3 regions of the Salinibacterium sp. NK8237 genome follow, and region 1 is predicted to be linked to each of the others. Evidence: riboswitches for the same ligand, from Rfam matches in the RefSeq annotation. Region 1 holds a riboswitch; each other region holds the start of a gene.

What was found. A riboswitch is a leader RNA that binds a small molecule or an ion and turns the genes downstream of it on or off. The one in region 1 is predicted to bind thiamine pyrophosphate.
Region 2: it holds a riboswitch for thiamine pyrophosphate, as region 1 does, so the genes downstream of both, thiM (hydroxyethylthiazole kinase) here and I6E56_RS12770 (MFS transporter) in region 1, are expected to answer to the same signal.
Region 3: it holds a riboswitch for thiamine pyrophosphate, as region 1 does, so the genes downstream of both, I6E56_RS03400 (ECF transporter S component) here and I6E56_RS12770 (MFS transporter) in region 1, are expected to answer to the same signal.

Annotation. Positions count from the first base shown of each region.
Region 1 is NZ_JADYWE010000002.1:500,635-507,686, reverse strand. It holds gene I6E56_RS12775 (iron-containing redox enzyme family protein) at 1-1,083, opposite strand, end outside; TPP riboswitch at 1,247-1,354, shown strand; gene I6E56_RS12770 (MFS transporter) at 1,347-2,690, shown strand; gene I6E56_RS12765 (Ppx/GppA phosphatase family protein) at 2,724-3,695, opposite strand; gene I6E56_RS12760 (heme-binding protein) at 3,737-4,225, opposite strand; gene I6E56_RS12755 (zinc ribbon domain-containing protein YjdM) at 4,301-4,660, opposite strand; gene I6E56_RS12750 (nitroreductase family protein) at 4,843-5,427, shown strand; gene I6E56_RS12745 (hypothetical protein) at 5,424-6,443, opposite strand; gene I6E56_RS12740 (SDR family NAD(P)-dependent oxidoreductase) at 6,499-7,052, opposite strand, start outside.
Region 2 is NZ_JADYWE010000001.1:12,933-19,984, reverse strand. It holds gene I6E56_RS00105 (bifunctional hydroxymethylpyrimidine kinase/phosphomethylpyrimidine kinase) at 1-364, opposite strand, end outside; gene thiE (thiamine phosphate synthase) at 361-1,056, opposite strand; gene thiM (hydroxyethylthiazole kinase) at 1,053-1,862, opposite strand; TPP riboswitch at 1,854-1,945, opposite strand; gene I6E56_RS00090 (MDR family MFS transporter) at 2,127-3,635, shown strand; gene der (ribosome biogenesis GTPase Der) at 3,819-5,339, opposite strand; gene cmk ((d)CMP kinase) at 5,354-6,028, opposite strand; gene I6E56_RS00075 (prephenate dehydrogenase) at 6,025-7,052, opposite strand, start outside.
Region 3 is NZ_JADYWE010000001.1:699,982-707,033, reverse strand. It holds gene I6E56_RS03425 (glucose-6-phosphate dehydrogenase) at 1-780, shown strand, start outside; gene I6E56_RS03420 (SRPBCC family protein) at 777-1,271, shown strand; gene I6E56_RS03415 (VanZ family protein) at 1,373-1,816, shown strand; gene I6E56_RS03410 (DUF3097 domain-containing protein) at 1,813-2,658, shown strand; gene I6E56_RS03405 (LLM class F420-dependent oxidoreductase) at 2,671-3,597, opposite strand; TPP riboswitch at 3,624-3,732, shown strand; gene I6E56_RS03400 (ECF transporter S component) at 3,766-4,398, shown strand; gene I6E56_RS03395 (ABC transporter ATP-binding protein) at 4,395-5,834, shown strand; gene I6E56_RS03390 (energy-coupling factor transporter transmembrane protein EcfT) at 5,831-6,586, shown strand; gene I6E56_RS03385 (ATP-binding protein) at 6,696-7,052, shown strand, end outside.

The DNA.
Region 1 (7,052 bases):
CGCGAGCGCAGGGAGAGGCTTGCGAAGTGACGAACGCCCAGCTTCGAACGACTCCAGCATGTGCTGCGCCACCCACTCGTCGAGGAGGAGGCACGCACTGGCCCCGAAGAATATTTCGCTCAACAGCGCTGGCTCACTCTCGGCCAAGCCCCCAGCTAGGTCGCGGGCCGCAATCTGTTCATGGACTGCATCGGCTTCCACATGCTCATTGAAGTACTCCGTGACATCGTCTCCGTAACCGAGGCGGCGAAAGCCGCGCGCATACAGCTTGTTGGGGATCGATGACGTCATTTCGAATGCTGCCAAGTGGCCGACGATCGCCCCGCGAAGACGGCGGTGGAGCCCAAACATCGACATCATGTTGAACGACGCCAACGTGATCGCTGGCGCGTAATTGAGGTAGGCGCCGTACCGCGAATCGAGGCCTACGCCGCGCATGGTGCGCGCATAAATTTCGGAATGCATCCGATCTCTGCGTCCACCGCCATATTCATCGGATTGAATCTCGACCAGCGCCGCCTTAGCGCGCCCACGAAGACGCGGAATAGCCCACGAGTGCGGGTCAGCTTCTTTCAAGGTGTAGATCGAGCGCTGCACCAGGTACTCATTCGCCTGATCCGCCGTGAGTTTCTTGGCAACGTAGCGAGAGAGACTCGGGCCAGAATCGGCGCTCGTGAGCTCAAAAAGGGCGGCAGCGACATCCTCATCCGCAGCATTTGGCAGCTCGGGAATTGAGACCGCGGCCCGGAGTTGCGCCTCATAGGCCCGCTCAAGCTCGAGGCGCGCTGCAAGCGTGCCCAGATCCCACTCCCAGCGATCGCCATTTTCGACGACAGCGCCGTAGAAGAGGCCATAGAGCAAGAAGAGTGACAATTGCACATCTTCATCGCGGATGAGATCCCGTTCGCTGTCAACAGCGGAGGCGACGGCCTCAGGCAATCCCACAATCTCCCGCGGTTTGCTCTGCTGTGAAAACGCGTCAAGAAGCAGCTCACTAATCGGGCCGCGGGCCTCGATCTCTTCATCGCACCATTTGTCGTACTCTGCCGAATTTCCGGGAAGAGAGTTCTCGCTTGTGGCCATAATGACCTCTCCTTTTCATCTGAAAGTGGGGGTTGAATCGTTGTACGATCTCCGCCGATCGTTCAGCTTTACTCATGGAATCTTTGACGGTCTGGCTGGAAGCTTGCTGCGCGATTCTTGGGACTTTGCCGGTCTTTTTGAGCGCAGCGGAGTGTTAGGTTGGTGGCGTCCACACGGGAGCCCTAATGCAGGGGCTGAGAGGGAGCTGACGCAGCTTCGACCGTCGAACCTACCGGGTAATGCCGGCGAAGGAAGTACGGCTCATGCGCCCCACACATTCGATCCCCGCTGTCTCGTCTGCCTCCTCTGCCTCCGCTGCGGCTCCGTTGGCCACACGTCGCGCTGTGCGCGGCGGAATCTTCGGGAACTATGTCGACCAGTTCGACATCTTCTTGCCGGTCATTGCGCTCGCGCCGGCATCCGCCCAGCTATTCGGTTCGGATAATCTGGTTGGGAACGCAGGCCTGATCTTTGTCGCGACGCTGCTTGGCCGGCCGATCGGGGCGGCGATCTTCGGATCGATCTCTGACCGGATTGGGCGAACGGCGACCACGAAGGTCGCTCTGCTCGGTGTCGCGCTCACGACGCTGCTGATCGCGTTCGTGCCCGACCACACCGTGCTCGGCGGTGGAACTCTTGCTGCAATTCTGCTGCTGCGCTTTGTCGGCGGCATCTTCCTCGGCGGCGAATACACCTCCGCCATTCCGCTCGCGATGGAATGGTCGCGGCCCGAACGGCGCGGCCTCGTCAGCGGCCTCATCATGTGGATGTCGCCCTGGGCCAACGCCTCGATCGCGGGCATGGTGTTTGTGCTGCAGAGCGTGCTCGACGCCGCCGCCTATAACCAGTGGGGCTGGCGTGCGCTATTCGTTTTGGGCTCGCTGCTCGCCTTCACGATGCTGTTCTACTACCGTGCGCGGGTCGAAGAGTCGCCGCAGTGGCAACGTCCATTGCAGCGCACTAACCCGTTGAAAGAAATTCTCGTCGGCCGCCACCGCCGCGCGCTCTGGCAAGTGTTCATCATGATGAGCGGGCTCTGGCTACTCACCAACATGGCGATTCCGGTGCTGGCCGGTCAACTCGGTTCCGGCGCGGGGGCGCTGGGCGCGACAGGGACATTGGATGGTCGAACCCTGTCGTTCGCGATGATGATCGGCACCGCGGCATCCGCTCTCACCATGGCAGCCTGCGGTCATCTCTCGACCTTCACCGGACGGCGGCGCTTCTTTATAGGTTTTGGGGTGCTGACGGCGATGGGCGGGCCGCTGGCGTTTTTTGCAGCGTTCGCAGCGCCGACGCTCGGGCAGCTTGTGCTCGGAGTAGTCGCGCTTCAGGTCGTGACGGTTTCGGCGTACGGGCCGGTCGGGGCGTACCTCGTGGAGCGGTTCCCCACGTCGGTGCGCGCGAGCGGGTACGGGGTCGGCTACAGCCTGTCGATCGTGATTCCCGCGCTCTACCCGTACTACCTGCCGGCGCTGCAAGGCGTTTTGGGGCAGCAGGGTGCGGTGGCTGCGTTGCTCGCGCTCGGCGGGGTGCTGATTGCGGTGGGGGCATTCCTGGGGCCGGAGACGGCGCGCATCGACCTTGACGCTGGCGAGCGCGCTTAGGACATTTAGCTAGTCGGCTGGCCAGACAACTGCTCAGTCAGTCGCTAGCGAGAGGGCGACACCATCGAGGATGTCGTGCTCGCTGGTCGTCACCCACTCGAGAGGATGACCGGCTGCAGCCGCGGCATCCGCTACTCGATGCAGCACCGTGGCCCAGATGATGGCACCGGCGGCGATCGCGTCAACACGGCCGGGGTGCATATACGGCAGAGCGGCGCGTTCAGGGCGGGGCATGCGGGTGAGATCTTCGCAGGCGCGAAGCACGTCCGCGAGCGGGAGACGGCTGCCGCTAATCGCTACCGGGTCGTAGCTCGTGAGACCGAGGGCGTGCGCGGTGATCGTGGTGACGGTGCCCGCGACTCCGATGACCTCGGTGGCCTGCGAGAGATCGACGGTGACGGTCGCGGCGTCGAGCACTGCACTGACGTCGCTGCGAACGGCGGCGAGTTCCGCATCGGAGGGTGGGTCGTTGACGATGTTGCGTTCCGTCATGCGCACGCAACCGACATCCATTGAAAACGAAGCTTCGGGGGCATTTGCACCGAGCGCAAGTTCGGTGGAACCGCCACCAAGATCAACCACAAGGTACTGAGGCGTGAGGTTCGCAGGCTCCGAGGCGTCGGGCACGGCGAGTGCCGTGAGTGCGCCGCGAAACGACAGCGCGGCTTCTTCGGTTCCGGGAATCACTTCGACCGGCACACCCAGAATCGCGAAAACTGCGTCGGTGAACTCGGCACGGTTGGCGGCATCCCGGGTGGCAGAGGTAGCCACGAAACGGATGCGCTCGGCGCCGTGCTCGCGGCACAGATCGGCATAGCGGCGCACAGCCGCGAGGGTGCGAACGAGGGCGCCCTGGCTGAACTGGCCAGTGCGGTCGACGCCCTCCCCCAGGCGTACGACTTCGAGAGTACGCACGACGTCGGTAAGGCCACCGTGGCCGTCGAGGTCGGCGATGAGCAGGCGGATCGAGTTGGTTCCGCAATCGATGGCGGCGACGCGGGTCATGGCTTCTCCTGAAGTGCGGTGGGTGGTGCTAGCGGGTGGGGCTAGCGAACAACGACAAGGGCTTCGTTGCGTTTGAGGAAACCGGGCTTCCACGGAGGGTCATAGCGGGCGAAATAGACGGAGCCGAGTGGCGCACAACCATCGCGGGTGAGGGCGGCAAGCAGAGCATCCGCATTCTGTTGATATCGGCCTTCATTCGAGCCGCCGCTGAAACGCCGCGCAGCTACCCGCTGCTCGGGCACGTCAACGGTGCGCACGGTGGCATCACGAGGCGCCGGAACGCTCGTTGCTCCAGCGGGCATCACGAAACTAACCGTGTATCTCTTCGATTCGCCCGGTGATTGAATGACCGGCGCCGTCATAGAAATGTTGGAGGCACTGATGTAGCGGATGAGGGGACGAAACCCCTGATTACCCGCCTCAAAGAACGAGCCGTCGGCATCCACCTGCGCAAGAATGTGTGCCGGATAGAGCCGCACTTCGTATCCATCATGCTCAGAAATCACCCTGTAGGGCTGCTTTTCGGTCATGCCGTCACCCTACGCCTGCGGGCAGTGAGCGAACCTGATGATTCTCGAAGCTATCGCGGCGAAAACGTGGCCGCCCTAAACCTTCTTGACGACGCTTGACTTGAGTTGCATCTGGCCGAAACCGTCGACCTTGCAGTCGATGTCGTGGTCGCCAACGCCATCAACGAGGCGGATGTTGCGCACCTTCGTTCCGACCTTGATCGACGTGGGGCTGCCCTTAACTTTGAGGTCCTTGACGATACTCACCGTGTCGCCATCGGCGAGGGGCGTGCCGAACGCATCCTTGATGACGGAAGCGTTTTGCTCTGCTTCGGCAGCGGCATCCGCTTCACTCGGCGACCACTCGTGACCACACATCGGGCACACCAACAGCGCACCCATTTCGTAGGCGAGGTCGCTTGAACAGTTCGGGCAGAGGGGTAGAGCGTCAGACATAAGGCACTTTCGGCTGGGCGCCGATCGGGCTGGCGCAGCGCTGAACTAGTCGCTAATGATCAATTTTACCTGATCGATGTACGGCAGTGTGGTTCGCGGATGCGGAATACGTTCGGCGACGCCCCTGTTGCACCCATCAACATCGCAGATCGACTCTGTTCAGCTTCTGAAAGGCCCTCTTTATGACCATGCTTCACGACCGTCTCGCCGCGACCGACTCCCCCATCCTTGATGTGCTTGCCGAACGGTGGAGCCCCCGCCACTTCGATGCCACCGCACCTCTTGATGAGGCTGCGCTGCAGAATGCTCTCGAAGCCGCTCGCTGGGCACCCTCGGCCTACAACAGCCAGCCTTGGCGAGTCGTCGTCGCTCGTCGCGGAACCCCGCAGCACGACGCCATCGTTTCTTCGCTTATCGCGTTCAACCAAACGTGGGCCGGATCCGCGTCGGCACTACTCGTCTTCCTGACGGAACACCACAACCCCGAGGGCAAGCCGCAGCCGACCGCCCTCTACGACACCGGCCAGGCCGTTGCCTACTTCACGATCCAGGCTCAGAGCCATGGACTGTTCAGCCACCAGATGTCAGGGTTCGATCCGGATGCCGCAGCAGCGGCCCTCGACATCGACACCCATTTCACCCCCACCACGGTCATGGCTGTTGGCGCACTGGGCGATCCCGCTGAAATGACCGACGTTATCCGCGAGCGCGAAACTGCACCCCGCGCACGACGTGCAGCTGCAGAATCGGTGCTCGTCGACGCTTAAGGCTTGATGTCGCCCGCGATCAGTTCGCGCAGCGCGGTCACGATGCCATTCTTCACGTCGGCCGACAGATGCGAGACAAGCACGTGCGCGACGCCCGGCTCGGTAATGATGGCGGTCGCTTTGTCATCCAGCTTGATGGATGCCGGGTCGATTGCACTGCGGAGCGATACAACCGGTTCTTCCATTAGGTCACACGAGCGAACCGCGGTATCGGTTACGACAATGCCGTACACGCCGGCGAAGGTTTTATCGAGCGATGCGAACGCTATGGTCTCGCCACCGCCCAAGCCGATCTTGGGGCCAAATTTCTTGAGCATCTTGGCGAGGCGCGGGTCATCGGCCAGCAATACATCGCTACGGATGCCGAGCTCTGCCAGCCGCGGAACCAGCTCAGCAGCAGTCGAGTTCTCAGTCTCTTCCTCGCCCGGTTCGCCCGCGACGGCGAGCCCGAGCGCCTGCGAGAGCTGCACGACGCTCGTCACAGCGTCCTCAAGAAGCTGAGTGAGCCGGAACTCTGGAGAGTGGCCCTCAGCCGAGTCGGCTCCGATGAGCTTCACCATATCTGACCAGTCGAACGCACTGCCAACGGAACTGATCAGGGCATGACTGGAGGCGACCGGATCTACCGAGGTGACCGGCAGCATCCGATAATTGGGAAGCTCACGCCCAAACACTCCCGCGAACTTGTCTTGAATCACGATGCGCTGATCGGTCACGAGAAAACCCAGAGTCTGGCGCTTTCGTGTGAAGCGATTCATGGCGTGGTAGCCGACAAACAGCAGCGGCACCTCGTTCGGTCGCGGAGCATCCGCAAGCAACAGCTGCTCGACAGCGTCGTCGAAGACTCGAGCAGCGTCGTCAAAGACCGGGTGATCGTTCTGGCCGGGAAGGAACACCACCGGCTGCAGTTCAGACGCAAGGTCCTTGGCCCACAGCGAGAGCCGGGCAGCGATGGTGTTTGTCGCCGAGCGGTGGACCGCGGGAATGTCACGAAGGTACTCTTCCGCTGTGGTCATGAACTGATTCCTTTCGAAGGCCGGCAGGTTGTGCGACTAGTCGCGGAAGAGCGCACTATTCGCGGCCATCTTCGAGCGGGATGAGCATCGTGCGAAACTCGCCCTCTGAAGCGTGGATGTCCCAGATGCGAGAAGCGACGTCATCAATGCCGTTGGGCAGCTGAAGCTTGGGAATGCCACCCGGGATGACGAGCTGACGGATGCGGATCCCCTCCCCTTCGAGCGTCTCGTGCAACATCTCGCCGTAGGCACTCTCGGCGGGGAACGCGAGGGACGTTCCAGCGAAACCGGCACGGGCCTTCACCGAGGTGCCACCGTTGATCAGGATGATGCTGCCGTGGCCAGCCTCGCGCATCGCAGGCAGTACCGCACGCACCGTGTGGATGAGCCCAAGGGCAGAAAACTGGAGCGCTTCGAGCGCGAGTTCGGGAGTCAGATCGAGCACCGGCTTCAGGTAATCGCGCGACGGAAGCGGGCTGTACTGGACTGACGTGATCGGCCCCAGCTCGGCAGCGGCTCGAGCGAGCGCGCCTTCAAGCTGCGCCGGCTCGCGCACGTCTGCAGAAAAACCCCGTGCGGTCACGCCATCCGTTTCAAGCTCAGCAGCGA
Region 2 (7,052 bases), on a different contig from region 1:
CGATCAACGGAGGCCGCACAGTCTCAAGCCACGCCCGCACGACACCGACAACCTCGACGGTGCCGAGCATGCCGATCTTCACGGCATCGATTGCCACATCGTCGCTCACGGCATCCAGTTGCTCGCGCAAGAACTCAGCGGGCGGCACATGCACTCCGCGCACCCCCTGCGTGTTCTGAGCCGTCAGAGCCGTGATGGCCGCCATCCCGTAGCCACCGTTGGCTGCGATCGACTTCAGATCGGCCTGGATACCCGCACCACCCGAAGGATCGCTGCCAGCAATGCTCAGAACGCGAGGAACCCGCAGACCGCTACCGCTTTCGCTCCGTGTCTGGTCCCGTAGCCCGCTCCGTGCCCCGCTCATGCGTCTTCTCCTTCGTCTTCGGCCGCTGGTACGCCAGCCCACGCTGCGGCGAGCGCGCGAGCCGCCTCTCGCGGATCAGCCGCACCACAGATGGCAGACACCACTGCAGCACCGTCTGCACCGCCCGCACGCAGCAGCGCGAGGTCATCCGGCCCCACCCCACCGATCGCCACGGTCGGTCGCTTACTCGCCGCAATGAGCTCAGCCATGCGATCGTGCCCGAGAGCATCCGGAGCGTCCTTCTTTGTCGTCGTGGGATGCAAGGCCCCGATGCCGACATAGTCGACACCCGCCGACCCCACACTGGCGTCGTACAGTTGGTCGTCAGTCGATGCGCTCAGACCCACAATCGCCCCCGGGCCTACGAGCGCCCGCACCGACGCTGCGGGCAGATCGCCCTGCCCGACATGCACCCCAGCAACCCGAGCACCCATCTCGCGCGCAGCGAGATAGACATCGACTCGGTCATTGACGAGCACGGGCACCTTCAGTGCCACCGCCGTAGACACCCGCAGCACCAGATCAAGGAAGTCGCGGGCGGGCAGGTCCTTCTCGCGCAGCTGCACGATCGTCACTCCCCCGGCCACAGCCTCGTACACGAGATCAACGAGGTCATGCCCGGCAGCCTTCGCCTGAGCCGAATCTGTCACCAAGTAAGTGGAAAGGTCGAAACTCTCTCGGAAGCCGCTCATGCGATCACCGCCCGTTCTGCAATATCGTCCACCGAGACTTCACTCAGCGCGTCGAGGAGTGCGACCGCGAAGCTGCCCGGCAGTGCCGAGCGCTCAGCCGCGAGGTCGGCCGCTACCGTGTACACGCTCGTTGCCGCCACAGCAGCGGTCAGCGCATCCGGAGTCACCGCCGCAAACGCCGCCATGATCGCGCCAAGCGCACAGCCACCACCCGTTACCTTCGTCAGCACCGGATGCCCGTTCGTCAGCTTCACGACACTCACGCCATCGGTCACCACGTCCGTCGCTCCCGATACCGCGACGACGCCGCCGGTCACCCGCGCAAGCATCTGGGCGGCAGTGAGCGCGGCATCCACACTGCTCGTGCTGTCGACGCCTCGACCTCCCGTGCCCAATTCGGCGAGCGCCAGAATCTCTGAGGCGTTGCCCCGCACGATGGAGGGCCCGAGGTCACGCAGGCGATACGCGAGTGGTGTGCGCACCGGCAGAGCCCCTATGGCGACCGGGTCGAGCACCCAGGGCGTTCCGGCAGCATTGGCGGCCGGTGCAGCCTCGAGAGCCGCAGCGCGCTGCTCTTCGCGACAGGTACCGAGATTGATGAGCACTCCGGATGCCACGCCAGCGAACATGCCGGCTTCTTCCGGGATATCTACCATGGCCGGCGCTGCTCCAACCGCCAGCAATGCATTGGCAGTGAAGCCCACCACCACGCTATTGGTGATGCACTGCACGAGAGGCGACGTCGATCTCACCGCCTCGAGCGCATCTTGAGTGGCGATCAAAAAGTTTGGTGGCGTACGCGACATGCACGACATCCCTTCGCTAGTTCTAACTAGATCAGGTTCGACGGGTGTGTTCTCAGCCCCGCAGGGCACCCCGTGTCACAAGTTGTGCCTCAACGATAGCGGCTTGGCACGGTGTCGTGTTCGCCTCAGGCGAAAGGCAATGTGGACTATTTCAGTGCCGGATGTCGTTGCACCAAGCGACAATAAAGATGACGCGAGATCTGTGCACCCTTTTCAATCCCGGCTGCTGCTTCGTCCTACCGCTTCACACACGACAGGATTTCTATGACCAGCACGGCGCCGATCACCGGCAGCATCCCTCTTTTTGACCCCAACGATGACGGGCCAGCCAGCCCGGTCGATAACAGCGGCCGCAACCGTTTGGTCATCGGCCTGATGCTCGCCGCCACCTTCGTGGTGTTCCTCAACGAAACCTCGCTCGTCGTGGCGATCCCCCGCATCATGGAAGACCTCAACATCGAGCCGAGCACCGCTCAGTGGTTGTCGACGTCGTTCATGCTCACGATGGCCGTGGTGATTCCGATTACCGGATTCCTCATCCAACGCTTCACGACGCGTGGCATCTTTATCACCGCAATGTCTCTCTTCACCATCGGCACTCTGCTGGGGGCTATGGCGCCCACCTTTGCCGTGCTGATTGTCGGACGGGTGATTCAAGCCTCCGGTACCGCCATGATGCTCCCCCTGCTGATGACAACCGTGATGACTCTGGTTCCTGCCGCAACTCGTGGCAAGACCATGGGCAACGTTTCCATCGTCATGTCGATGGCCCCTGCCGTCGGGCCCACTGTCGCCGGCCTCGTTTTGGCCGTCTTCGACTGGCGCTGGGTCTTCATCGTCATGATCCCCATCTCTGTCACCGCTCTCCTGCTCGGCATCACGAAGGTGAAGAACGTCACCGACCCCCGCAAGGTATCGATCGATGTGCTGTCGGTCATCCTCTCGGCCATCGCCTTCTCCGGCCTGATCTACGGACTCTCCAGCCTCGGAGAATCAGCCGCCGGAGACTCTGTTCTCATCGCCCCCGCCATCCCCATCAGCGTCGGCGCAATTAGCCTCGTGTTGTTCATCGTCCGCCAACTGAAGCTGCAGAAAACGGATAGTGCCCTTCTCGACCTCCGCACCTTCGCTGCTCCGGGCTTTGCCGTCGCGATCGGCCTCATGATGGTCATGATGGCCGCCCTGTTCGGCACCATCATCTTGCTGCCCATGTTCACGCAAAACGTTCTCGGGCTCGAACCCATCCAGAGCGGACTGCTCGTACTGCCCGGCAGCCTCGTCATGGGGTTCTTGAGCCCCTTCGTTGGCCGCCTCTACGACAAAGTCGGCCCGCGCCCCCTCATGATTCCCGGCTCGATACTCGTGAGCGCATCGTTGTGGAGCTTCACGCTGCTCTCCGAAACCAGCTCACCGTTCATGGTCGTCGCCATCCACGTACCCATGAGCATCGGACTCGCGTTCATGTTCACGCCGCTCTTCACCTCGGCACTGGGCACGCTCAAGCCACACCTGTACTCGCACGGCAGCGCCACCATCAGCACCGTGCAGCAACTTGCCGGCGCTGCAGGCACTGCGCTGTTCATCGCGCTCCTCACGGTGCAGTCGGTCGCCCTTGCCGCTGAAGGCGCGCCAGAGGCCACAGCGCTTGCTGGTGGTGTGCGCCTCGCGTTCATGGCCGGCGGCATCATCTCGCTCTTCGCGATCGTCGCCACGTTCTTCGTGAAGCGTCCCGAATCAGAAATGACTCCGAGCGACGCTCCCGTCGCTCACTAACCGCACGGTGTGAGCGGACCGTCACACGGCATCCGCTCACCCCCGGAGCGTCACACTCCGGGGGTCACACTCCGGCCGCACTTCCCAGCCGCAGCCCGACGGTTAACGCACAAACGGCGAGTCACTCTCCTAGGAGAATGGCTCGCCGTTTGGCGTTATGCCGAAGCCTGTGACTTCGAGAACCTACTTGCGCTTGCGCTTCTCACGCACACGCATGTTGACCTGGATGGGGCTGCCATCGAAGCCGAAGATCTCGCGCAGTCGACGCGTAATGAATCGACGGTATTGCGGGTCCAAGAATCCGGTCGTGAAGAGCACGAACGTTGGCGGGCGGCTCGATGCCTGCGTACCAAAGAGGATGCGCGGCTGCTTGCCACCTCGAAGCGGGTGAGGGTGCTCCTGCGTGAGTTCGGCCAGTAGCGCGTTGAACTTTCCGGTCGGAATACGGGTATCCCACGACGCCAATGCCAGTTCGAGAGCCGGAACGAGCTTCTCCATGTGACGACCGGTCTTGGCCGAGATGTTCACTCGAGGGGCCCACGCGACGTGCGCGAGGTCCTGGTCAATTTCACGCTCAAGCATGTCGCGACGTTCGTCGTCGAGAAGGTCCCACTTGTTGAAAGCCAGAACGAGCGCACGGCCCGATTCGAGCACAAGGTCAACGATCTTGAGGTCTTGAACGCTAAGCGGCTGGCTGACATCGAAGATGACAACGGCAACTTCAGCCTTTTCCAGTGCAGCGCTGGTGCGCAGGGTTGCATAGAAGTCAGCGCCCTGAGCCAAAGCAACACGACGACGGATGCCGGCGGTGTCAACAAAGCGCCAGAACTTGCCGCCGAGCTCAATCTGCTCATCGACCGGGTCGCGAGTCGTGCCAGCGAGGTCGTTAACAACAACGCGTTCTTCGCCGGCAGTCTTGTTGAGCAAGCTCGACTTACCGACGTTGGGGCGGCCGAGGATAGCAACGCGGCGCGGGCCACCCACTTCTTCCTTGGCGACTGTCGAAATCTCCGGCAGAACCGTGAGCACGTGGTCAAGCAGGTCAGCAACACCACGGCCGTGAACGGCGGATGACGGCCACGGCTGACCGAGGCCGAGGCTCCAGAGCGAGGCGGCATCCGATTCCTGGTGGATGTCGTCAACCTTGTTGGCGACCAAAATAACGGGCTTCTTGGTGGCGCGAAGCATGCGCACGACGTGCTCGTCGGTGGAGGTGGGGCCAACCGTGGCATCCACAACAAAGAGCACAGCGTCGGCGAGGTCGATAGCGATCTCAGCCTGAGCAGCAACGGAAGCGTCGATACCCTTAGCGTCGGGCTCCCAGCCGCCAGTGTCGACGATGGTGAAGTGACGGTTGTTCCACTCGGCCTTGTAGTTGACGCGGTCGCGGGTGACACCGGGGGTGTCTTCCACAACAGCTTCACGACGACCGATGATGCGGTTCACGAGAGCTGACTTGCCGACGTTCGGGCGACCAACGATCGCAAGAACGGGCAGAGCAGGCAGATAGTAGACGGCATCGGGGTCATCAGATGCAGAGTCGAGAACCTCGAGGTCGTCGTCTTCGAGGTCGTAGTCGCTCAGGCCGGCGCGCAGCGCAGACGTGCGCTGGGCAGCCTCTTCTTCGTTCATTCCCGAAAGGCGCTCAACCAGATCTGGGTTCAGGTCGGGAAAGTCGTCTTCGGCGGGCGAATGATCGGCCATGGGTAGTCCTTTGTTTACATGCTGGAGCGAACAAAACTCGCGACGGCCGTCACGGTTTGATCGAAGTCAAGATTGGTGGAATCAATGGTGATGACTCCATCGGCGGCGTTCATGAAGTCCACGACTTTGGAGTCCTGCGCATCTCGATAACTGAGTTGTTGCGCGGTTGTCGTGCTCGATTCTCCGGAGAGTTCGGCCGCACGTCTTCCCATCCTAGCTTCTTCACTGGCTGTGAGCAGAATTCGGGCCTGAGCATCCGGTGCAACCACTGTCGTGATATCACGACCTTCGACCACAATGCCCGGTTTTTCGCTGCCTGCAATGATGCTGCGGAACAGGTCAACCATGTACTGCCGCACCTCTGGCACCCGCGCAATGTTCGAGACGACGCCCGTGATGCGAGGTTCGCGGATGTCGTCAGTCACGATCTCCGAGTCGACCGTCACAAAGTAGTTGTCAGGGTCAATCCCGATGGAGTACTCGAAGCGTGGGAGCGTCTCGATGACGTCGCCAGGCCCCAGGGTGTCAACGCCACGCTCAAGGCAGTGCAACGCAAAGCCGCGATACGCCGCGCCAGTGTCGAGGTAGTCGAAGCCAAGCTCCCGAGCGGTCGCTTTCGACACACTCGATTTTCCGCTGCCGGCAGGCCCATCTACGGCCACAACAACAAACGACGGGTTCTTATTCACGCGAAAGTCTCTGCAATCTTCCAACCACGAGCTTCAAGCTCGCTTATCAATACGGCTTCCTTTTCGGGCAGCACCGAGATTTCGGCCAAACCGAATTGGGCACCCGGTGAGTGCTCAAGGCGCAAGTCTTCCATGTTCACGTCAGCTTCGCCGATTTCGGTGAGCAAGCGTGCGAGCTCTCCTGGCTTGTCGTCGACCATGACAACGAGCTGGCTGTAGTGCTTGCTCGTGCCGTGCTTGCCGGGAATACGGGCGACTCCCGCGTTGCCCCCGGCCAGAACTTCGGCGAGAGCACGACGGGCACCCGGAGCATCCGGCGTCTCGAGCGCCTCAATCGCCACACCGAGTTCGGTCTGCAGCTCGCGCAAAATCTCCGCAACGGGGCCCGAGTTTGCACCCAAAATCTGCACCCACAGCTCAGGGGCACTCGAGGCAATGCGGGTCGTGTCGCGCAATCCTTGGCCAGCAAGAGCAACAGCAGCGTCGGATGCTCCCTCCAACCGGTGCGCGAGCAAACTCGCCACCACCTGGGGAACGTGCGAAATCAGGGCCACCGCGTTGTCGTGATCGGATGCCGACATCGCGACCGGGATAGCACCCAGCTCGATGACAACATCTTCCACCGCGCGACGACGGAAGGGCTCTCCCCTGCCGATAACCCAGGGGCGACCGATGAACATATCGGCGCGCGCCGCAATGGCGCCGCCGCGTTCGCGTCCGGCGAGAGGATGCGAGCCAACATAGCGATCAAGATCGGCACCCAGCGCAATGAGTTCCTCGAGCACGCCCACCTTCACGCTCGCGACATCCGTCACCGTGGCGCGCGGCCACGCAATAAGTTCGCGAGCGACAACTTCAGCGGTGACATCGGGCGGAACCGCCACAATCACGAGCGTCGGCTTGTCGTCAGCCTGCGGAGCACGGCCAGCGCCATAGTCAATCGCGAGCGTCGCCGTTGAGCGCGACGCATCGTGCAAAATCACATCGACGCCCTTGGCCCGCAAGCCGTGACCAATGCTGGCGC
Region 3 (7,052 bases), on a different contig from region 1:
GAGTTGATTTTTGATGAGGCACTCGCGCTCGAAGGCCGCGCCGGGTACTACGATCGCGCCGGTGCTGTTGTTGACATGATTCAGAGCCACTTGCTTCTTGTCATGGCGCTCACGGCGATGGAACCGCCGGCGAGTGTGAGCGCAGAAGATCTGCGGGGGTCAATGGCTCAGGTGCTTCGAGCAACGCGAGTGCAGACGGCAGATGGCACGTGCGCTCGGCGGGCGCGCTACACGGCGGGCACGATCGGCGACCGCACTCTTCCGGCTTACGTTGACGAAGATGGTGTGAATCCTGATCTCGGCACAGAGACTTTGGCTGAAGTGACGTTCGAGATCGATAACTGGCGTTGGGCTGGCGTGCCGTTCGTGCTGCGTTCGGGCAAGGCCATTGGCAAAGCTCGCCAAGACATCGTGATCACGTTTGCGCCCGTGCCACACCTTCCTTACGGGCTCACGGGCAGCGAAGATCCTGCGAAGCTCACCATCTCGATCAAGCCGGCCACTCTTGAACTTGATCTCATCGTGAACGGTGCTGGCGACCCCTTCACTCTCGACCGTACGCAACTGACGACAACCCTTGGCGATCCGGCTATGAGCGCCTATGGCGAAGTCATTGCCTCTCTCGTCGATGGCGACCCGGTGCTCTCGGTGCGGGGCGATGTTGCCGAGCAGTGCTGGCGAATAGTCGCTCCCGTGATCGACGCTTTCCGCAACAATCAGGTTCCCCTTGAGGAGTATCCGGCAGGCTCGCCCGGTCCTGAATCGTGGAAATCCGCATGACTCGCGCCGTTAAGCGTGGAGTGACGGCAACCGCGCACGCCCGCACTCGAACGAATGCTCAGCAGGCGTATGAGTTCTCGGGTCCGCTTGACCCTGGGCAGTTTTATCCCCGGTTCGGCCCGTTGCCAGCGGTCGTTACGGTGCTCGAGCAGTCGGGAACGTGGAACGCAGTGGGGCACTCTAGGCGTCTTGTTCTCTCCGACGGTGGCCACGTGATCGAAACGATTACCGACGCTGATGCTCCTGAATTGTTTGCCTACGAACTCAGCGACTTTCAGAAACTCTTCGGGATGCTCGTTTCTGGTGCCCGAGCTGAATGGCGTTTCGACGACCGCTCGACAGGTTCGCGCATCCGCTGGAGCTACACCTTTTTCGCCAAACCGGCCCGTGGCTGGATTGTGTGGCTGATTGTTCGACTGTGGTGGGGGCGCTACATGCGTCGAGTGCTGCCACCCATCGCGCGTGAAGTGGAGCGGCTCGCGGCACGCTAGGGGAGCGCAGTTATCGAATCGTTGTCATAAATGGCGTTGTTCACATCCCGCTTCCACCCTTCTCACAACTCGCGCAAAGATGCGCTTGTGACAATGTTTGAATGTTCCGATCGAGATTTGCCGTTGCGGCCGCCGCAGCGCTCTACTTCGCCGCCCTGGCGAGTCTCGCTTTCGTGATCGCCCCGGGCAGCAACGGTCGCTTCTGGATCTGGACCACCGTTGCGTTCATCCCCGTTGGCATTTTCTTGGTTGGCATGTTCGGCAGGCGCCGTTGGTGGGCAGCACTCGCCTTCAGCATTGTTGCCGCAGCGTGGCTCGAAGCCGCCCAGACGGTGTGGATGCCCGCCGGCTACGCCGATGTCGTTGACATTCTGCTCGCGGCAATCGGCTCCGGAATCGGAGTTTCGATAGCCGTCAGTATCGCTGTCGTGCGTGAACATGCCCAACAGCAGAATGCGGCTTACGCACAGCCGTCGAGGAACCTCGCACGCTCTCGTCGCGCCTCCGCCAGCAACCCGGCGGCACCACTTAACCTCAAGCGGTGACTGACGACCGCTACTCCCACGATGTTCTCGCTGATTTCACCATTAGGCGCGGGCCAGCCGTGCTGCCGAAAGTGCCGATCGAATCAGGAATGGTCGTCGAAGTCATTGCTGACGGCTACGTCGGTGCCTTGGTCGGTTTCGCCAATGGCCTCATGGAACTCGAAGATCGTCGGGGCTCCGCTCGCGCCTTCCCTCTCGGTAGCGGCTATCTCATCGACGGTGTGCCCGTAGAGCTCGTCAAGCCAGCGCCCAAGGCTGCTGCCGCCCGCAAGACGGCCTCCGGGTCGTTTGCCGCCCCCGATCAGCGCGCCCGCACCGCGCTCGCGAGTCGCATCTACGTTGAGGGCCGCCATGACGCGGAACTCGTCGAAAAAGTCTGGGGCGACGACCTGCGCGCTGAAGGAGTTGTCGTCGAATTCCTCGGCGGCATCGACGATCTCGAGAAGATCGTCGCAGACTTTGCCCCCACCTCCGACCGCAAGTTGGGAATCTTGGTGGATCACCTTGTTCCCGGCTCGAAGGAGAGCCGAATTGCGGATGCCGTGGGGCGCGGCAAGTACGGCAAGCATGCGCTTGTGGTCGGTCATCCATTCGTCGATGTCTGGCAGGCCGTGAAGCCGCAGAGCCTCGGAATTGCTGCGTGGCCTACGGTGCCGCGCACTATCGAGTGGAAGCACGGCATCTGTGAAGCATTCGGCTGGCCGCACGACGACCAAGCCGATATCGCTCGGGCGTGGCAGTTTATTTTGTCGAAGGTCACCAACTTTGGTGACCTCGAGCCAGCGCTCTTGGGGCGCGTCGAGCACCTGATCGACTTCGTGACGGTTGATCAGGATTCCTAGCGACGAGCGCGCCTAGTCGAGCTGCGGCACGACCTCGCGAGCGAGGAAGTCGAGCTGGTCGAGATCGTGGAAGTCCATGATCTGGAAGTACACGCGAGTAAATCCGAGTGCTTGCAGCTCTGAAATCTTGTCGACGACCTCGCTGGCGGTTCCGGCGAAACCGCCAAGGCGCAGGTCGGCGGGAGTTCCGTTGGCGGCGGTCGCTCGCGCTTCGATCTGAGCTTCGGTGGTGCCGACCGCAGTTGTGCCGGCGATAGAGAGCACGAGCGTGGCGGGGTCCCGGTCGAAGTGTTCGCAGGCATTGCGAACCCGAGCGATGCGTTCCTTCAGCGGTGCGATGGTTGCGAAGCCCGCGTTGTATTCGGCGGCGAACTTAGCGGTGAGCGCCGGCGTACGGCTTGGACCACTGCCGCCGATGATGATCGGCAACGGGTTCTGCACGGGCTTCGGCAGCGCGGGTGACTGGCTCAGCTGGTAGTGCTTGCCCTCATACGAGAAGGTCTTTCCGGGCTCCGTTGCCCAGATGCCCGTGATGACGTCGAGCTGTTCTTCGAGCATCCCGAACCGCTTCGCCGGGAAGGGGATGCCGTACGCAGCATGTTCACGTTCGAACCAGCCGGTGCCGAGCCCGAGTTCTACTCGGCCACCCGACATGTCGTCGACCTGTGCCACTTGAATTGCCAGAATGCCCGGATGCCGAAAGGTAGCGGAGGAGACGAGGGTGCCTAAACGAATGGTCGAAGTCTCGCGCGCAAGCCCCGCCAGCGTCGTCCAGGAGTCCGTTGGACCAGGCAGCCCGCCGTTGCGGTCATCCATCGTCACGTAGTGGTCAGAACGGAAGTAGCCGTTGAAACCGAGCTTCTCTGCGGCTTGCGCAAGAAGAAGCTGATCGGTGTAGCTGGCGCCGTTCTGAGGTTCTGTGAAAATGCGGAAGTCCATAGTGCGAGCCTATTGATGATTAGACTGGGTGGCGAACACGGGAGTCCGGTGAGCCGGGCTGAGAGGGAGCTTCTCCAAGCTTCGACCGTCGAACCTGATCTGGATCATGCCAGCGCAGGGAGCAGACACTCTTGAAACCCGTGCCATTCACTAGTGAAAGGCACGAAAGTGACCACAACAGCACCATCCTCATCCACGTCTACCCCGACGAAGCCCGGATCGCGTTTTCAGTGGCGGGTGATCGACATCGTCGTGGCGAGCGTTATCGGCGTCGCAAGCGGTTTGATCTTCGTCGTCTGGAACGTTGCCTCCGCTCCCGCTCTGGCCCCGTTCGCTGCGCTCCTGCCCGGCCTGCAAGCGATTGGTGGCGGTTTCTGGCTCTTCGCCGGTGTGCTCACCGCACTCGTCATCCGCAAGCCGGGTGCCGCGATTTACGGAGAGATGGTCGCCGCCTCCGTGTCGGCCCTTATCGGTAACCAGTGGGGTGTACTCACGCTCGTGAGCGGCTTCACACAGGGCATTGGTGCCGAGATCGTCTTCGCTGCCTTCCTCTACGCCAACTGGCGCGTCAGCGGTGCGATTCTTGCGGGCGCCGGTGCCGGCCTCGCGATGGCTATTACTGACTTGCTGCTCTGGTACCCGGGATCAGCGCTTCCCTTCATCATCATCTACACGATCGCCGCCATCGTCGGCGGGATGCTCATTGCTGGCCTCCTGTCGTGGCTCGCGACACGCGGTATTGCCGCAACCGGAGCGCTCAACCGCTTTGGTGCTGGCCGCGAAATTGCGAAACGGGTCTGAGCCCCACCACGCCTGTTGGCGTCACCGTCGAAGGATGGGGGTGGCGCCATTCCAGCAGGCTCGCTTGGGCGGTACGCGGTCTCGATCTGCGTATTGAACCGGGCGAACGCGTGTTACTCCTCGGCGAGTCCGGGGCGGGAAAGTCAACGTTGCTGCATGCCCTCGCCGGGGTAGTCGGCGACGACGAAGGCGAAACAGAAGGTTCCCTGCTCGTTGCGGGCGAGCATCCGGCCGCCCATCGTGGGCGCACCGGTCTCGTGATTCAAGACCCCGACAGCCAGGTGATCTTGGAGCGCGTCGGAGACGACGTTGCGTTCGGTTGTGAAAACTTGGGTGTTCCGCGCGACGAAATCTGGATTCGTGTGCGTGACAGTCTCGCCTCCGTCGGCCTCGAGGTTGCTCTCGACCGCAACACCAGTGCGCTCTCGGGCGGTCAGAAGCAGCGGCTCGCGCTCGCCGGGGTGCTGGCCATGCGGCCAGGCCTGATCGTGCTTGACGAACCGACAGCCAACCTTGACCCTGAGGGTGTGACCGAGGTTCGGGATGCCGTTATCCGGGTCGCAGAATCGACCGGCGCCACGATTGTGGTTGTCGAACACCGTGTCTCGGTGTGGAGCGACGTTGTCGACCGCATCGTGGTGCTCGCCGCCGGCGGGGGAGTCATTGCCGATGGGGTACCCGCCGACGTGCTCGCACGGCAGGGCAAAGAGCTCGCGGCCCGTGGCGTCTGGATCCCGCAGTATCCGCCGCCGCGCCCGGTAAGGGCAGTGCGGGCCCCGCAACACACTCTGCTCAGTGCTCGCCAGCTGACCGTTGGCCGGAGCAAAAACGCGCTTGGCGCTCCTCTCGACCTGGAGATTCTGAGCAGTCACGCTCTTGCGATCACGGGTCCTAACGGGGCTGGAAAGTCCACGCTCGCCCTCACCCTGGGCGGGCTTCTGCCGCCCGTCGGTGGTGCCGTGGAGGCGAGCCCGGCGCTGGCGAGCGGGGCGGGCGAGCATCCGATCCGCTGGAAATCGCGTGAGCTGCTGACCCGCATCGGAACAGTCTTTCAAGACCCTGAACATCAGTTGCTCACCAGCACGGTGCGCGCTGAACTAGAAGTTGGCCCGCGGGCGTTGAAGCTTCCGGACTCTGAAGTGGATGTTCGCGTTGACGAGTTGCTCACAAGACTCCGCCTAGACCGGCTAGCCGAAGCCAACCCGTTCACACTTTCGGGAGGCGAAAAGCGTCGCCTGAGCGTCGCCACAGCCCTCGCTACGCGGCCGCAGGTGCTCGTGCTCGACGAACCCACGTTCGGGCAAGACTCGCGCACCTGGAGCGAACTGCTGGCTCTGCTCGCTCGACTCGTGGATGACGGCAGCAGCGTGATCGCTGTCAGCCACGATCTCGATTTCGTCGCTGCACTCGCCGACGCAACGGTGGCGCTCGAATGATCCCTATCGCGTCGGTGAATCCCGTGGCCAAACTTGGAGCAGCGCTCCTCGTGAGCCTGTTCTTGCTTGCCACGATCGATTGGGTATCGGCGACGACCGCGCTGGTGCTCGAGCTTGCCATCATCGCGTTCTTCGGGATTGAGCCGAAACGCTTCTGGCTGCGCACCTTGCCGGTGTGGCTGGCCGCACCCCTGACCGCGCTCACGATCCTGCTCTACGGCCGCTACGACGGCACCGTGTACTTCGAGTTCCTCTTGATCAGAATCAGCGACGGTTCTATCGAGCTTGCTCTGGCAACCTTCTTGCGCGTGCTCGCGATCGGGCTTCCCGCAGTTGTGCTGTTCATCTCGATCGATCCCACCGACTTTGCCGATGGCCTTGCCCAACGGCTCCGATTGCCCAATCGTTTCGTTATTGGCGCACTCGCCGCCGTGCGGATGGTTGGCCTCTTTCTCGAGGATTGGCGCTCGCTCGAACTGGCGCGCCGCGCTCGCGGCGTGGCAGACCGCGGCCGTGTGCGCCGCATCGCCGGTCAAGGTTTCGCGCTTCTCGTGCTCTCGATTCGTCGAGGCAGCAAGCTGTCTATTGCGATGGAAGCGCGCGGGTTCGGCGGCGACACAACTCGCACGTGGGCGCGAGAGTCACCGTGGGGGCAGGCCGAGTGGCTCACGCTCTTCGTGGGGCTACTCATCGGCGTCACCGCTACAGTCGTTGCCGTGCTCACGGGAAGTTGGAACCTCATTGTTGGCTAACTTGCAGCCGCAGCCCCAGTCCCAGCAGCCTACGAGTTTGCCTGCCCCGCGCTGGCGGTGTCTCATCGACGGCCGCTCGGGTTCAGGCAAAACAGAGCTGGGTCGTGCCATGGCTGCACTGTGGCCCGAAGTGCAGCTAGTAAAGCTCGATGACTTTTATCCCGGATGGGATGGGTTGGATGCCGCTAGCGCCCTAGTGCCCCGCATCCTCACCGAATTGCGCTGGCAGGAATGGAACTGGCTCACGGATTCGCTAGGGGCCCGGCACGAGCTCGACGGCGATCGCCCCATCGTGTTCGAGGGAATCGGTGCCCTGAGCCGCGCATCCGCCCCTCTGGTCGACCACAGCATTTGGGTTGACCTAGACGACGCGTCACGCAAGAAACGAGCACTCGACCGCGATGGAGACACCTACGCCCCTCATTGGGAGCGCTGGGCGCGCCAAGAGCTCCGCTTTATGGCGCGC